4 regions of the uncultured Halopseudomonas sp. genome follow, and region 4 is predicted to be linked to each of the others. Evidence: predicted binding sites of a transcription regulator. Region 4 holds the regulator's gene; each other region holds the start of a gene.
What was found. Region 4 encodes sigma-54, which starts transcription at its own class of promoters, with help from an activator protein. Its sites were predicted from a motif close to ANTGGCATNNANNTTGCTNT; they were not measured.
Positions count from the first base shown of each region.

Region 1: AAC076_RS10070 (CmpA/NrtA family ABC transporter substrate-binding protein) is a predicted target of sigma-54. The motif match lies at 1,770-1,789, and genes of this name have one in related genera.
Region 2: flhA (flagellar biosynthesis protein FlhA) is a predicted target of sigma-54. The motif match lies at 2,059-2,078, and genes of this name have one in related genera.
Region 3: AAC076_RS10235 (flagellar hook-length control protein FliK) is a predicted target of sigma-54. The motif match lies at 1,684-1,703, and genes of this name have one in related genera.

Region 1 is NZ_CAXBOV010000015.1:54,983-59,169, reverse strand. It holds gene AAC076_RS10080 (ABC transporter substrate-binding protein) at 1-580, opposite strand, end outside; gene AAC076_RS10075 (VOC family protein) at 654-1,334, opposite strand; gene AAC076_RS10070 (CmpA/NrtA family ABC transporter substrate-binding protein) at 1,923-3,263, shown strand; gene ntrB (nitrate ABC transporter permease) at 3,296-4,171, shown strand; gene AAC076_RS10060 (ABC transporter ATP-binding protein) at 4,185-4,187, shown strand, end outside.
Region 2 is NZ_CAXBOV010000019.1:81,643-85,829, reverse strand. It holds gene AAC076_RS11970 (EAL domain-containing protein) at 1-1,919, opposite strand, end outside; gene flhA (flagellar biosynthesis protein FlhA) at 2,133-4,187, shown strand, end outside.
Region 3 is NZ_CAXBOV010000015.1:90,117-94,303, reverse strand. It holds gene AAC076_RS10245 (fused response regulator/phosphatase) at 1-1,254, shown strand, start outside; gene AAC076_RS10240 (Hpt domain-containing protein) at 1,295-1,645, shown strand; gene AAC076_RS10235 (flagellar hook-length control protein FliK) at 1,750-3,183, shown strand; gene AAC076_RS10230 (flagellar basal body-associated FliL family protein) at 3,397-3,912, shown strand; gene fliM (flagellar motor switch protein FliM) at 3,922-4,187, shown strand, end outside.
Region 4 is NZ_CAXBOV010000009.1:24,970-29,156, forward strand. It holds gene lptA (lipopolysaccharide transport periplasmic protein LptA) at 1-8, shown strand, start outside; gene lptB (LPS export ABC transporter ATP-binding protein) at 20-760, shown strand; gene AAC076_RS06220 (RNA polymerase factor sigma-54) at 844-2,343, shown strand; gene raiA (ribosome-associated translation inhibitor RaiA) at 2,435-2,743, shown strand; gene ptsN (PTS IIA-like nitrogen regulatory protein PtsN) at 2,764-3,219, shown strand; gene rapZ (RNase adapter RapZ) at 3,225-4,079, shown strand; gene AAC076_RS06240 (HPr family phosphocarrier protein) at 4,082-4,187, shown strand, end outside.

The DNA of each region.
Region 1 (4,187 bases), on a different contig from region 4:
TCAGCAGTGGTGGTACAGCCTGCCAGGCGAGTTCATCGGGATTGCTGATCAATACATCCACGCGGCCAAGCTGAAGCATCGCATGGCACTGCTCCATGCTGCGCGGACGCACAAAGTTCAGACGTTCAGTTTCACGGTATACCCAGCCACTGACTTCATAGCCTGCGGGCAGGCAAAAAATGGCTCTGCTGAGTTCCTCCTGCGTACCGATTTTCCAGGGGCTGTCACTGCGAACATAGAGCCTGAGATTCAATTGATACAGGGGCTCTGAGAAAAGAAAGCTCGCAGTCCGCAGGGGGGTACTCAAGTAAGGAAAGGTGGCGTCGTACTCAAGCCGAAGGGTCTCCTCATAACCACGGGCCCAGGGTTTGAAGTCGACACTGCTTGATTTGTCGCCGGCAGCAAAAGCCTGCCTGACCAGTTGCGTCAGCACCCCCCCATGGGCCAGTACGCTGCCTGTAAACGGGGGGTAATCATTGCCGCTCACTAGCGTAACGGATTGTGACTGCGCGCTGGCCAGGGTAGATAGGCACGCGATAGCCCAGGCCGAGATAACGTTGACTGCCGGTTTGAAGCTCATGACGGTTGATTTCCTTTTCTACCGTATCTGACTACCCAAGAAGCAAAACTGGAGTGGTTTACAAGGCTGGGGATCAGACCTTTTTTCCGGTCACCGAGGCTCGCTCCGAAATCTCTATCCATGTTCCGTCAGGATCAAGTATGAAAGCAATACGGGCGGTATTGCCAAGCGTTTCCGGTGCTCGACCTGAGATCGCTCCCGCCTGCAGGGCTCTGGCATAGGAGGCGTCGCAGTCGAATACCTGTAACGTAAGATAGCGTAACCCCAAAGCTGCCAGGGGGGCGTCCGGCTGGGATGGTTTGCTAGTTTCCTCCAGCAGTAACAGGCTCCTACCGCACGCCATAACGCCCGGCGAGACATCGGTAAGTCCCAATGCCTCCTTGTAGAACTTCTGACTGATTTCCGGACTGGCCACGCTTAGACGTACAGCAAGCCCCTGTATTCCCCTATGCCCCGGCGGCACGATGCTAACAATGGTCCCGTCCGGATCGGCGCCCGTGCTTGGAACAGTGCAATTTGCACAGGCGATAATCAGCTCAATCAGCGGGCTGTTCTCGATCCGCGGAGGCAGGGGAGTACGAGCGTCATTGATCTTCAATACAGCCTGATCTGCTTGATAACGGTGTTGCAGCACTCCGCCACCCAGCTTCAGTGTGTGATCGAATGGCAGGCCCAGTTCACTGTAATAGGCCCGTACAGCATCGGCCTTGTTGGTAAACAGGCCAACGTCAAAAAAATCCTTGGCAAAAGGCATGATTTCACGCTCGCTAAAAAGAATAGACGTTAGCCCATTTAACAGCAGGTTGAACCAGCAATCAGCGGAGGAATTCAGGTTGATCAATGTGGCTGATCTATTGAGCTACGGTGCACTGGGCTAGCGGGGCGGGTTTCAGATACGGCCTGGCAAGTTCTACTGCAGGCTGCACCTGCCCGGGGCAGTTGTCGGTCGTGCGCTCCGTTAATGTGCAGAGTTTCTACTCGGCCTTGAGGTGCGGAGTACTAGCACGCTGGCCGGTTTAGAGGCTCTAAAACGTGGGTTGGCGTGAAAGGTGTGCATCCCTGATTGCTATAGAAATTAAGAGCTTGTGATCTGGTTTTTAGGTATGGCACACGCCGATTGTGTCCTGACTGGACCGGTCTGATCAGGAGGAAAATGCGCCTCGCAAGATTGGCAAACAGCGGAACAGATTCTGGCACACATTCTGCTTAGGATCAGTCAGGCCCGCGTTTTGATGGCCAGCACTCACATTTCAAACGGACAACGGCGTCCACCTCGGTATCGATAAATTTCGATCACCAGGGGGGCGCCGTTTTTTTTGTGTTTTTTTCGGGGGGCAGGACCATGGATGACAGCTTTTTCAACGATCGTCAGAACAAACCGGTCAATAACATCAAGCGCCGGGAGTTTCTCAAATATTCGATAGCCGCAGTCGGCGGTGCAGCGCTCTTGAGCGCGGTACCGCCTGGCATGCGTTCCATGGCCTGGGCCGCCGGCAGCGACAAGTTGGAAACCACCAAGGCCAAGCTGGGTTTCATTGCCCTGACAGATGCGGCACCGCTATTTGTGGCTGACGAAAAAGGCTTTTTCAAGAAACATGGGATGACCGATGTCGAGGTGCTGAAGCAGTCTTCCTGGGGCACAACCCGCGACAATCTGGTGCTGGGCTCGGCGAGCAACGGTATCGACGGCGCCCATATTCTGACTCCCATGCCTTATCTGATCAGCACCGGCGCCATGACCGCCAATAACATTCCCACGCCCATGTATATCCTCGCCCGTCTGAACCTGGGAGGCCAATGCATTTCCGTTGGCCAGGAGTATATGGATATCAAAGTTGGCCTGGACAGCACGTCATTCAAGGCTGCGCTGGAAGCCAAGAAGGCCAGTGGGAAAACCGTGAGCGCCGCGATGACTTTCCCGGGTGGCACCCACGATCTGTGGATTCGCTACTGGATGGCGGCGGGCGGAATAAATCCCAACAGCGACATAGCGACGATTGTCGTGCCTCCGGCGCAGATGGTGGCCAACATGAAGGTCGGGAGTATGGACACTTTCTGTGTGTGCGAACCCTGGAACGAGCAGCTGATCAACCAGAAGATTGGCTATACGGCACTCACCACCAGCGAGCTCTGGCATAACCACCCGGAGAAGGCCTTCGGTATGCGTGCTGACTGGGTCGATGCCAATCCAAACTCGACCCAGGCGTTGATCATGGCAGTGATGGAGGCGCAGATGTATTGCGAAGACCCGGCCAATCGCGAAGAAGTGGCAAAAATCTGTTCCAAGCGCCGCTGGATCAATGCGCCGTTCAAGGATGTAGTCGAGCGCATGAAGGGTAACTTTGACTACGGCACAGGACGCGTTGTGGAAAACAGCCCACACCAGATGCGCTATTGGAAAGACCACGCGTCCTACCCCTACAAGAGCCATGATAAATGGTTCCTGACCGAGGATATTCGCTGGGGCTATCTGCCCGCCGATCTGGACATGGATGCATGGGTCGACAAGGTCAACCGTGAGGACTTGTGGCGCTCAGCTGCCGCTTCCCTCGGTGTGCCAGCTGCGCAGATACCCACTTCTACGTCACGGGGAATCGAGAAATTCTTTGATGGTAAAACCTTTGACCCTGAGAACCCCCAGGCCTACCTGGACAGTCTGGCCATCAAGGCCATCCGCGCCTGAAACCCCTTACCATTGAGCAGACGGAGAACAGCATGAATGCCAATGTCAAAATTGATCCGGGTAAGGCCACAGGCTTTTACCCCGATCCGCGTCACAACACGCAGCCTCCGGCATGGCTGGTGCGTAGCACCCAGGTTTTCGTCCAGCAGGTGTTGCCGCCGCTGATAATACTTATTGCCGCACTGGTGATTTGGGAAATGCTGTGCTCGATGGAGGGGGCAGCGCTGCCCCCGCCCACCCAGGTGGTGACTGATACCTGGGAATTGATCATCAGTCCCTTCTACGACAATGGCGGCAATGACGTGGGCATGGCCTGGCAGATTCTCGCCAGTCTCGAGCGGGTTGCCTATGGTTACACGCTGGCGGTGATAGCGGGCGTGGGGCTGGGTGTGCTGGTGGGTCAGTCGACCTGGGCCTTGCGCGGACTTGACCCGATATTTCAGGTGTTGCGTACGGTTCCGCCGCTGGCCTGGCTGCCCATTTCCCTGGCGGGCTTTCAGGACAGCAACCCGTCAGCGATTTTCGTGATTTTCATTACCGCGATTTGGCCGATCATCATCAATACCTCGGTGGGTATCCGTAACATACCCGAGGACTACCGCAACGTTGCCAGAGTATTGCGGCTGAACGGTGTCGAATACTTCGCCAAGATCATGTTGCCTGCTGCGGCACCCTATATCTTCTCCGGCCTGCGCATCGGTGTTGGTTTGTCCTGGCTGGCGATTGTTGCTGCCGAGATGCTGATCGGAGGGGTGGGCATTGGTTTCTTCATCTGGGATGCCTGGAACGCCTCATTGATAAGCGACATCATCCTGGCCTTGATCTATGTCGGCATAGTTGGCTTCATTCTCGACCGCTTGGTGGCCTGGGTGGGGCAGTTGGTTACCCGCGGCACGTCCGCCAGTTAAAGGAGCAGCAATCATG
Region 2 (4,187 bases), on a different contig from region 4:
ATGAATACGTGCAGCTCGGGGTCGAGTAAGTCTTCAGAGGACAGGTTGAGGGAAAATTCATAATCGTTGTTGGCGAACCACTGCAGGCTCATATCGATCATCCGCCGGGTGACCGAGCGGTAAAGTCGGATCTTTCGGGCAATGGGCAGGAACATGGCGGGGCTGATCGGCTCACCCTGGCTGTCGAGCATCCGAACTAGGCATTCATATTTTTCTATCCGGCCGGTCGCAACGTTCATGATCGGCTGGAAGAACGGCACCAGGCGGTTTTCCTTAAGTGCCAGCTTTAACTTGTTCGCCCAGATAAGATTGTGCTCATAGTTCTCACGCGCGCGATCGGCAGGGTCATAAAACATGTAACCCGCCTGGGCTACCCGCGCGTGCTCGAGGGCGATGTTGGCTGAGGGGAGCAGGTGTTCGCAAGCCAGTTTTTCGCCATTGCGCAAGCGAGTGCTGGCCAGTCCCATGCTGACATGCAGAGTAATGTCGTGATCTTCCCACGTGGTACGTACCGAGCTGACAAAGGCTTGGAGCTCATTCGCCAAACCAACGAGCGCTGCCTCATCGGCCTGTCCCGGCCGCCAGATTGCCAGTTCGTCACCCGGCATGCGATAGAGTCGCCCGCTACGAGAAAGCGGTCTGGCCTGCAGGTAGGCGTGTAGCTGGGTGGATAGGGTAACAATGACATGGTCGCCACATTGGTGACCGTAAAAATCGTTTATTTCCTTGAAGCCATCGATGTTCAGCAGTACCAGCGAGGCTGTGGGTCGACGTCTCAAATCCACCAGCAAGCGCTCGCGATTGGGCAGCTGGGTCAGGGGGTCGGTGTACAAATTGCGCAGTTGTCTGAGGGTGCCGGCGATCATGTATAGAATCAACGCCGACAGCACGATCAGGATACTGCCGATCAGGATCACAATTCGTAGATTGCTGGCTCGCATTGGCAAGAGGACAGCATCGATCTCCGCCTGGGGAACGCCAATGCCGAAAACCATGCCAGCCTGGGTGGCAGAGTAGAACAGAGCAAAATCCTCGCCAGCGGCCTCGAGGGTCTGCATCTCCATCGGGATCGTCACGCTGGTAAGCCTGCCGACTGTCTGCGGTACCATTTGCTGCAGCTGCGCGTCACTGATGGCTCCCATCAACTGTTGGGCGCGTTCGACATCATCTGCCTGTGACAGGCTGGACAGGTTGCGGTTTTCGCTATCTAGCAGAAAAGAAAAAGTACCGGGCGTTATTTCCACATCGCTGACCAGACGGATCACGTCGTCGGCACGCCAGTCAGTTGAAACGGTGCCAATGCTGCGACCAGACGCATCTCGCATGGTGGTGCTGAGGCTGATCACCACGTCATCGATCCGACGTTTGAAATAGGCTGCTGTCCAGTAGAAGCGGCGCGTCTGGCCTGACACCTTGGCGTTGTCCAGGTTGTCTACCAATCTCCGGTACCAGTCGCGGTTGACGAACTCGGCGCTGGCTCTCGTGGTGACGATCTCCGGCCCCTGGCGATAGGCAACCACGCCCACGGGCTTGTCTGCGAAGGCGCCTGGTTCGTACCACACGCCGCTGCCGTAAGCGTCCGGAAAATCAACCAGTCCCTCGCGAAGCATCGATTCAAGTTGTGCCGCGTTGCTGTTGCCCCGTTGCGCGAGCCGATGGAAAAGCTCGCCGGTACGGGCCAGTCCGACAGTATTCTGCTCCATCTTCTGATGGTGGGCGTTGATTCGATCCAAGTTGGCTTCAAAGGTATCGATAATCTGACGCTGGCGCAGATCTGACATGGCCTGCTGGGCAAAATCCAGGTTCAGACGTGACATTAGCAGCATGCCGATAATGAAAAGCACGACGAGCAGGCTCAGCACTACCATGATCAGGCGCTGGGTTGGCATATTGCCGGGCAGCTTCATGGTCGCTTTCATATGCTGGGCCTTGAACTGGATGGAAAGGCAGGCAGGATCAGCAAAAGCGTGGCCCGCATGGTTAATGCATGGAAATTCTAGCAGTCATCTGTGCCCCTGGTTGTGAAAGCTGTGTGATTCTGTGACAAAAAACCCCCAGGCTGGAACAGAACTTGCGTAGGGTCATTCTATGCCGCATTTGGCGTCAAATATTTGATCGGGAATGACGAACGCATGGCAGTCAATCGCACAGAAGTAATGGGGAACATGCGCAGCAACCTGGCGGGACTGCGCCACGGCAGCCTGGGTGTGCCCATTCTGTTGCTGGTGATGCTCGGCATGATGATGTTGCCGGTGCCGCCCTTTCTGCTGGATGTGCTCTTCACCTTCAATATTGCTCTGGCGCTGGTGGTCCTGCTGGTGGGTGCATATGCCCTTCGACCGCTCGATTTCGCCGTCTTCCCGACCATTCTGCTGGTTGCCACGTTACTGCGCCTGGCCTTGAACGTAGCTTCCACGCGGGTGGTGTTGCTCTATGGCCACGAGGGGGGGGATGCGGCTGGTAAAGTGATTCAGGCCTTTGGCGAGGTTGTGATCGGAGGCAACTACGTAGTTGGTCTGGTGGTCTTTGCGATCCTGATGATTATCAACTTTGTCGTTGTAACCAAGGGTGCCGGACGGATTTCCGAGGTGAGCGCGCGATTCACCCTGGATGCCATGCCGGGCAAGCAGATGGCTATCGATGCGGATCTGAATGCCGGCATTATCGATCAGGAGCAGGCCAAGCTTCGTCGTGAGGAAGTTGCCCAGGAAGCCGACTTTTACGGGTCCATGGACGGTGCCAGCAAGTTTGTCCGCGGTGACGCGATAGCCGGTCTGTTGATTCTGTTTATCAACGTCATTGGTGGCCTGGCAATCGGTATAGCTCAGCACGACTTGAGCTTCGCAGAAGCCGGCCGTATTTATGTGCTGCTTACCATTGGTGACGGTCTGGTGGCGCAGATTCCTTCATTACTGTTGTCGACCGCCGCTGCGATCATGGTGACCCGCGTATCCACGTCCGAGGATATGGGGTCGCAGGTCAACCGTCAGATGTTTGCTTCGCCGAAGGCGTTGGCCATTGCCGCGGCGATCATGATCGTCATGGGTTTGATTCCCGGTATGCCGCATTTCTCTTTCCTGAGCCTGGGCGCGCTGGCCGCTGGTGCGGCTTACTACATCGCCAACAGACAGCGCCTGAAACTGGTTGAGGCTGAAGAAGTTCAGCGTCAGGAGTCCGAGGTGCCTGCCCTTGCGCGCCCGGAAACCCGTGAGCTTGGCTGGGACGATGTCACCCCCGTCGATATGGTCGGCCTGGAGGTCGGTTACCGGCTGATTCCCCTGGTCGATCGCAATCAGGGCGGGCAGCTGCTGGCGCGAATCAAGGGCGTACGCAAGAAGCTGTCCCAGGACATGGGGTTTTTGATGCCCTCCGTGCATATTCGCGACAACCTGGATCTGTCTCCGAATTCTTATCGCGTCACCCTGATGGGCGTTGGCGTGGCCGAGGCCGAGGTGTATCCCGACCGGGAGCTGGCAATTAACCCGGGTCAGGTTTTTGGCGAGATCAAGGGGTTGGCTGGCAAGGATCCGGCATTTGGCCTGGATGCTGTCTGGATTGAGCCCATGCAGAAGGATCAGGCCCAGTCGTTGGGTTATACCGTGGTCGATGCCAGCACCGTTGTTGCAACCCATCTCAACCAGATTCTGCACAAGCATGCCCATGAGTTGCTTGGCCACGAGGAAGTTCAGCAGCTACTACAGGTGCTGGCCAAGGCTTCACCCAAGCTGGCAGAGGAGCTGGTTCCGGGCATCATTTCCCTGTCAGGACTACTAAAGGTTCTGCAGGGTCTGCTGCAGGAGCAGGTGCCGGTTCGCGATATCAGGACCATCGCCGAGGCCATCGCCAATCAGCCCGGCAAGAGTCAAGATCCTGGCGCGCTGATCGGTGTGGTCCGGATCGCGCTTTCGCGCTCCATCGTGCAAAGCATTGTAGGGCTTGACTCGGAGCTGCCTGTGATCACTCTTGAGCCAAGGTTGGAACAGATATTGCTACAGAGTCTTCAGAAGGCCGGGCAAGGTGGAGATGACGGCATCATGCTCGAGCCGGGCATGGCCGAGAAGCTCCAGCGCTCTCTGGCCGATGCGGTACAGCGGCAGGAGGTGCAGGGCAAGCCGGCGATATTGCTGGTGGCAGGACCGGTCCGCGGAATGATGGCCAAGTTTGTCCGCTACGCCGCCCCAGGAGCC
Region 3 (4,187 bases), on a different contig from region 4:
GAATTGGCGAAGATCATCTATGATCGCGTGGCCCATGCTGGCAGTCTTGGTGCTGACAATCTGCGCTATGTGCAAACGGCTTTTGCGATGTTCAATGGCGATATTCTGCTCGCCGCCTACCGCCCATCCGGCGGCATGCATATTCTGCTCGGCGACTTCACAGGTCATGGTCTCTCCGCCGCCATAGGCGCAATGCCCCTGGCAGAGATTTTCTATTCGATGACCGCCCGTGGTTACAACCTGAGCGATATTCTGCTCGAGGCGAACAGCAAGTTGAGTCGCATACTCCCGATAGATATCTTCTGCTGCGCGGTGCTGATCGAAATCAATCCAGACAAGGGGCTGGTGGCAATCTGGAATGGGGGGTTACCGGAGGTGCTGCTGCTGGATCGCAGCGGCGAGTTACTTCATCGGATCCCTTCCACACATCTGCCTCTGGCCGTAGCGAATTCAGATCGATTTGATCCGACGCCGGTGGTGCTGCCGATGACCACCGGAGAGCGCCTTTTGTGCCTCACTGATGGTGTGATCGAAAGCCGAAATCGGGCTGGTGATCAATATGGTGAAGAGCGAGTGGTCGATCTCATTGGTCGTTATCAGGGCCGGCCTGAGGGTATATTCGACGGCTTGCTGGAATCACTTGAAGCCTTCCATGGTAGCCCCGAGGACGATATCAGTTTGCTGGAGGTTATCATGCAGCCGCTCAGCGCGCCGCCGGCAACACTCCTGCATGAGGATGTCAGACACCTGGATGGTCAGGACTGGCAACTGGCTTATACCTTCCGCGCAGCGTCGATTCGAGAGCATAATCCGCTGCCCTTCCTGCTCAAGGTCCTGATGGAGGTGCCAGGACTGCGTGCCCATGCAGGCAGGCTATTCACAATCCTCAGCGAGTTGTACAGCAACGCTTTGGAACATGGGCTATTACAGCTCGATTCATCCGTGAAGCTCGATTCATTGGGTTTCAATAGTTATTATCGTGACCGCAATCAGCGCTTGCAGGGACTAAGAGACGGTTGGATACGCGTGATGCTGGACCATCAGCCGAATGCAGGTGGAGGGGTCCTGGCCATAGAGGTTGAGGATAGCGGCGAGGGTTTTGTCGAGCAGTGCCCAGGCGACACCCGTGGCGGTTATGCGGGCCGTGGTCTCGAATTGATTCGCGCGCTTTCCGATGAAGTACGCTTCAATCCGCGTGGTAACGAGGTCAGGGTAGTGTTTGCCTGGCAGCTTGGGCATACTGCCGGCACCTGAATGATGACAGGCTGATGAGAGCCAGGGAGACACAAGCGGCATGGCAGATTTGCCCATCGACATTGACTCGAGTGTGCAGGATGCGCTGCGCGAATTGATGCAGGAAGATTATGCGTTGTTGGTTGATACTTTCAGCCGCGATGCGCACAAGCGTCTTGCCCAGTTGCGTCTTTGCCTTGAGTCGGAAGATTGGGAAGCTTTTCGCCAGGCGGCCCATAGTTTCAAGGGCAGCTGCGGTAATATGGGCGCAGTGGCCCTTCAGGAGGCCTGTGAAGTAGCTGAGCGTGCAGGTCTGGAAGCTGATCCGGTAGCCGCGCAGGATGGCTTCGAACAGGTTCAATATTGCTTCCAGCGGGTTGCTCCGTTGCTAGGCATTCCAGCTTCTCGCTGACCCCCCCATACAGACTCTTCTTTTGTAAAAACTCTAAAGCTGGCGCGTGACTTGCATTGACAGGAAATAGGCTTCATTCCCTTTCTTGTAGTGGAGAGTACGCAATGTCGGTCAGTCAGAATCTGCTGGCGTTTTTCAGTGGCGGATCGCCACAGGTTTCATCCTCGGTGACGCCTGCAAGCACCACGGAGAATACCAAGATAGAGGGTTTGGCAAATTTTGCCGAGATTCTCATGGACCAGCAGCCCGACGATGTCGAGGCACTCATGCAACTGCTGGGAGATGCCGAGGGCGAACAGACCCAGGGTCTGTTGGACCTGGCCGAGATTGCCGCAGACGGCAAGAACTTGCCGGCGGGTATGCAGGAATGGCTTGCGCAGCTGGATGAACTGCGTAGCGAAACCGAAGACCAGGCGGCTTCGCTGCAGACAGGAGAGACTTCTGAGGAGCAGCAGCTGGAACTGGGAGCTCTGGTTGAGGACTGGTCCCAATGGTTGGATCAAGCGCGACAGTTCATGGGCAAGGCTCAGGATACGGAAGTTACCGCCAGCGAACCGGTGGACGCCGACGCGGCTGACGCGCTGGCAACCATGGCAGAGCTGGTTGGCACCCAGCTCGCTTCCAAAGCAGTTGAAGCGGCGAACACCGTGCTGGAAGCGCCGGGGGCTGTTAAGACTGCGCCGGCTATTGCCAGCGCGGCGACAAGTGCCGAGCCTCTCCTTGATCCGGTCAGAAAACTGCGTCGTGACGCAGGGGCGACGGGTCTTCAGTTATCCCAGGAACAGACTTCCCGAGCAGAGCGTGATATGCGACAGGAGCCTGCAGGTAATAACGGTTTGCGAGCGATGGCTGAGCGTGGAGTTTCAGCCGATGGGCAGCAACCGGTACAGCGTAATCTGGACATGACGCCCGCCGCGGCAGAGGGCAGGGCGGCCTTTGCCGGCAAGCTTGCCGAGACACTGGAAGCGCTAGGTGGTCGGACTGCAAAGTCTGATCCGGATTCGGCCGAGGCGATGCTTCGCCCAGGGACGCAAACCCAGGCTGCAGCCCAGGGCGCGCTGGCAGCTCGTCCAGTATTGGCTGCGAGTCAGACGCTCAACGTGCCCTTCGGCCAGGCAGGCTGGGGTGATGCGGTCATGGACAAGATGATGTGGATGTCCAGTCAGAACCTGCGCAGTGTCGAAATCCGGTTGGATCCGGCTGATCTGGGACCTCTTGAAATACACATCCAGACGCGGGGTCAGGAGCATCAGGTCCAGTTCGTGACCCAGAACCCCTCAGTGCGTGAAGCGCTGGAGGCTCAGATGTTCCGTTTACGCGAAGCGTTCAATCAGCAGGGTATGGATCTGGTCAATGTTTCCGTCGGTGACTCGGCCGTGGATCAGCAGGCCCATCATAGTGAAGGCGGGGGTTCTGATGGCCGCGGTCGCGGTGTGGTTGGCACCCAGACACGGGAATCTGATGAAGCAGGCATGATGATAGCCTCCGCCGCATTGAGTCAGGCGGAGACTAGTCGGCTGGTCGACTATTACGCCTGATTTCAGGCTTGCGCATTACCTCAAACCGGGCCCAGGCCCGGTTTTGTTTCGTCTGGAATGCTGTAACCTGCAAGCGAAGACATTTGTCTCGCTTAGCTTTATCCTTGGCGCTCTTATACTGCATGGCCTATGGAAGTTGGCACGGTCAGTGCAGCAAGCTATTCAACAGTCTGTGGAAAGGCTTTTTCACGGCACAAGTGACGGTATTCTGGCATGGCAAAGCAGGAACAGGTTAAACAGGCAGCCGCTGATGGCGAAGCCACCCCGGTTAAAAGCAAGAAGAAATTGTTTATTCTGATAGGCGTCGCTTTTCTGGCGGTTTTGCTGTCCGCAGGGGGTGCAGCTTTCTTTCTCATGGGAGGGGAAGAAGAGCCGGAAGAGGCTGCGGCAGATGCTGTACCTGTGCAGCAGTCAGCCCTGTACCAGCCGATGGAACCCGCCTTCGTCGTGAACTATACCCACGAAGGTCGTCGACGCTACATGCAGGTTAACGTGGTTCTGATGGGGCGCGACCCCGAGTTGATGGCAGCGCTTGCCCAGCATATGCCACTGATACGCAACGAACTGGTGTTGCAATTCAGCAGTGAAGAATTTTCGTCGCTCTTTACACCCGAGGGCAAAGAGGCCCTGCGTGAAAGAGCAACGCTGGCAGTAAAGTCGACCCTCGAGAAAGAGTTGGGTAATCCGGTAATCGAAGCCCTGCTGTTCACCAACATAGTCTTGCAATAGGAATTACCGATGGCCGTACAGGATCTGCTGTCACAGGACGAAATCGACGCGCTTTTGCACGGCGTCGACGATGGGGCAGTCGATACAGAGATCGATTCAGATCCCGGCTCGATCAAAAGTTACGATCTCACCAGCCAGGACCGCATCGTCCGCGGGCGTATGCCGACCCTGGAAATGATCAACGAGCGATTTGCCCGCTATACGCGTATCAGCATGTTCAACCTGCTGCGTCGCTCCGCCGATGTTGCGGTCGGAGGCGTGCAGGTCATGAAGTT
Region 4 (4,187 bases):
ATCCATGACCGGATCCTCCATGACCGAATCTGCTGCAACCATTCTCGAAGCGCGCCATCTGGCCAAGGCCTACAAGGCGCGAAAGGTCGTTGAAGATGTCTCCATCTCTATCCGCAGCGGCGAAGTAGTCGGATTGCTGGGCCCCAATGGCGCGGGCAAGACCACCTGTTTCTATATGATTGTTGGGCTGGTGAAGGCCGATAATGGCCACATACTGGTCGATGGTTTCGACGTGACGCATCTGCCTATGCACGGTCGCGCCCGCCAGGGCATCGGCTACCTCCCCCAGGAGGCATCCATCTTCCGCAAACTGAGCGTCGCCGACAACATCATGGCGATACTGCAGACTCGCAAGGATCTGGACCGCAAGGGCCGGCTCGACAAGCTGAGCTCCTTGATGCACGAATTTCATATCCACCACCTTGCCGACAGCAAGGGCATGAGTCTGTCCGGCGGAGAGCGCCGCCGTGCAGAGATTGCGCGCGCACTGGCAAGCGATCCAAAATTCATACTGCTCGATGAACCCTTTGCCGGTGTGGATCCCATATCGGTAAACGATATAAAACAGATCATCCAGCATCTCAGGGACAAAGGCATCGGTGTACTGATCACCGACCACAACGTGCGCGAGACCCTCGACATCTGCGACAAGGCTTATATTGTCAGCGACGGCCACATCATTGCCGAGGGTAACGCACAGGCTGTACTCGACAATCAGCTGGTCAAGGATGTGTATCTGGGCCATGAGTTCCGGCTATAAAATCAGGCCCAATTCAGGCATGCTAGATTCAGGCCAGCCAAGAACCAACGCCAGTAACAGCGCATAAGGTAATACGTCCGATAATGAAACCTACGCTCGTCCTCAAGATGGGGCAGCAGCTGACGATGACGCCGCAGCTGCAGCAGGCCATCAGATTGCTCCAACTATCGAGTCTCGACCTCCAGCAGGAAGTCCAGGAGGCTCTGGAAGCCAATCCCATGCTGGAAATGGCTGACGAGGGCGACGACGATCATGGCAGCTCCGGGACCGATGGCGCCGACAATGACGAAGCGCCCGCTGTCTCTGTACCCGAACCCGTTGAAATGGATGCTATTGATCAACATTCACAGGCCGCCGAAGAAGGCAACTGGAATGAACAGATCCCCAGCGAGCTGCCCGTCGATACCCAGTGGGAAGACGTCTATCAGACCTCAGCAAGCTCACTACCCAGCGGCGATGATGACGACTGGGATTTCACGTCCCGCACCGGTACCGGCGAAACCCTGCAAAGCCATCTGGAGTGGCAACTGAACCTGATTCCGCTTTCGGAAACCGATCAGCTGATAGCGCTCTCGATTATTGATGCAATCAATGCTGATGGTTACCTTGAAGAGCCCCTGGAGGAGATCCTTGCCTCCATCGATCCAGAACGCGAAGTCGAGCTCGACGAAGTTGAAATGGTGCTGCACCGGATTCAGCAGTTCGAGCCAGTAGGTGTAGGTGCGCGGGATCTGAGTGAATGCCTGTTGCTGCAACTCCGCCAACTGCCACCCGATACTCCCCTGCTGGAGCAGGCGCAAAAGGTTGTGCGTGATCATCTGGGCCTGCTCGGCAGTCGCGACTTCAGTCAGTTGATGCGTCGCACACGCCTGAAAGAGGACCAACTGGGTCGCGTCATCGCGCTCATCCAGACGCTCAATCCCCGCCCAGGCTCGGAAATAGCCTCGGGTGAACCCGAATATGTGATTCCCGACGTGATCGTCCGCCGCGACAGCAACCGCTGGATTGTCGAACTCAACCAGGAATCCGTTCCCAAGATCCGTGTCAACAGTCAGTACGCCTCCATGGTACGGCGCGCCGACTCCAGCTCGGACAACACCTACCTGCGTAATAACCTGCAGGAAGCACGCTGGTTCATCAAGAGCCTGCAAAGCCGCAATGAAACACTGATGAAGGTCGCGACCCAGATCGTCGAGCACCAGCGCGAGTTTCTCGAGTACGGCGAGGAGGCCATGAAGCCCCTGGTCCTGCACGATATTGCCGAAGCGGTAGGCATGCATGAATCAACCATCTCGCGGGTTACCACGCAGAAGTTCATGCACACACCACGGGGTATTTTCGAGCTCAAGTATTTTTTCTCGAGCCATGTCGGTACATCTGAGGGCGGCGAATTTTCATCTACGGCCATTCGGGCACTGATCAAAAAACTGGTCTCGACAGAAAACCCGAAGAAACCGTTGAGCGACAGCAAGATCGCTGGTTTACTGGAAGAGCAGGGAATTGATGTAGCCCGCCGTACTATCGCCAAGTACCGCGAATCGCTCAACATTGCTCCGTCAAGCGAGCGCAAGCGGATTGTCTGATCGGCGGGCCTGATACGCACAGTACAAGAGTGGGCACTATGGGGAACCGACTTCGTTTCCCTGTTTCATCAAGCCAATCAGGAGAAGTCATATGCAACTGAACCTAAGCGGTCATCAGCTCGACATTACCGATCCACTGCGCAATTACGTGAATGAGAAAATGTCCCGCCTGGAGCGACATTTCGACAAGATAACCAACGTCCAGGTCATACTCGAAGTCGAAAACTTCCGACAGAAAGCTGAAGCGATCCTGCATGTAGCCGGCGGTGAAGTAGTCGCCAACGCCGAGCATACAGACATGTACGCCGCAATCGACCTGATGACCGACAAGCTTGATCGGCAGCTGATAAAGCACAAGGAAAAGAACCTCAATCGCCAGCAAGGCGTCAACGACCGCTAAGGCAACCGTAGCCAAAACCCATGCAAATTGATCACATACTGACCCCCCAGCGCACCTTTGCCGGCGTGCAGGGGGGCTCCAAGAAAAAGATGCTCGAACTGATCGGCAAGATGATTGCCCAGCACAGCCATCTTGATCCAGACAGCATTTATCAGAACCTGATAGCCCGGGAGAAGCTCGGCTCGACAGGATTTGGTAATGGCATAGCCATACCCCACTGTCGCCTGGAGGATTGCCACAAGCCGGTAGGCGCCCTCTTCCAACTGCAATCGAAAATCGATTTCGACGCACTGGACGGAGAGCCTGTCGATCTTATTTTCGTGCTGCTGGTTCCCCAGGAAGCCACCGAACAACATCTGCAGATTCTCAAGATGCTCGCCGAAAAGCTCGACCAGGCAAATCTGCGTGACTCCCTGCGCGAAGCAGATGATGCCGATACGTTGTATCGGATCATAACTTCAGACACGGGTACCTGAGCCCCATGCATCTGGTCGTCGTCAGTGGTCGCTCAGGATCAGGCAAAAGCACAGCGTTGCATCTGCTTGAAGATAACGGATTTTATTGCATTGATAACCTGCCGGCAGGGCTTTTGCCGGACCTGGCGCGCCAGGCGAACGACGCTGGCATGCAATTACCCAAAGTCGCCATAAGTATCGATGCGAGGAATCTGCGCAGTGATCTGCAGCGGTTTCCCGAATTGCTGGCGCAGGTGCGCAACAGCGGCATTACCTGTGATGTGATTTTTCTCGCAGCCACCGACGAAGTACTGATAAAGCGTTTTTCAGAAACCCGTCGCAAGCACCCTCTCACTGACCAGAGCCACTCCCTGGCTGAGGCCATTGCGGCTGAGCTGAGATTGCTCGAGCCCATTATCGACCTGGCCAACCTCAAGATCGACACCAGTCATCTCAACCTCTATCAGTTGCGCGACACCCTCAAGCAACGCTTGCTGGGAAGTCAGGGCAGCACGCCGTCGGTTCTTATCCAGTCTTTCGGCTTCAAACGGGGCGTGCCGGTGGATGCGGACCTGGTATTTGATGTGCGCTGCCTGCCCAACCCTTACTGGAAGCCCGAACTGAGGCAATTCTCCGGCAAGGATCAGCCTGTTCGCGACTTTCTTGATGCACAGCCGGATGTGCAGGAGATGTACCAGGATATACGTGCGTTTCTGGACAAATGGCTACCCCGATATGCAGCAGGCGAACGCAGCTACATGACCATCGCCATCGGCTGTACTGGCGGCCATCATCGCTCGGTCTACATAGCCGAGCGCCTTCTGCTGGATCTCGGCAACAAGACCGCCAACATGCTTATTCGCCATCGGGATGTGCCCTGACCATGCTCACCAGGCGCACGCTGATCATCAACAAGCTTGGCCTGCATGCCCGAGCAGCGGCCAAGTTCGTTGGCGTAGCCAACCAGCACGGTTGCGAGGTCCGCATCG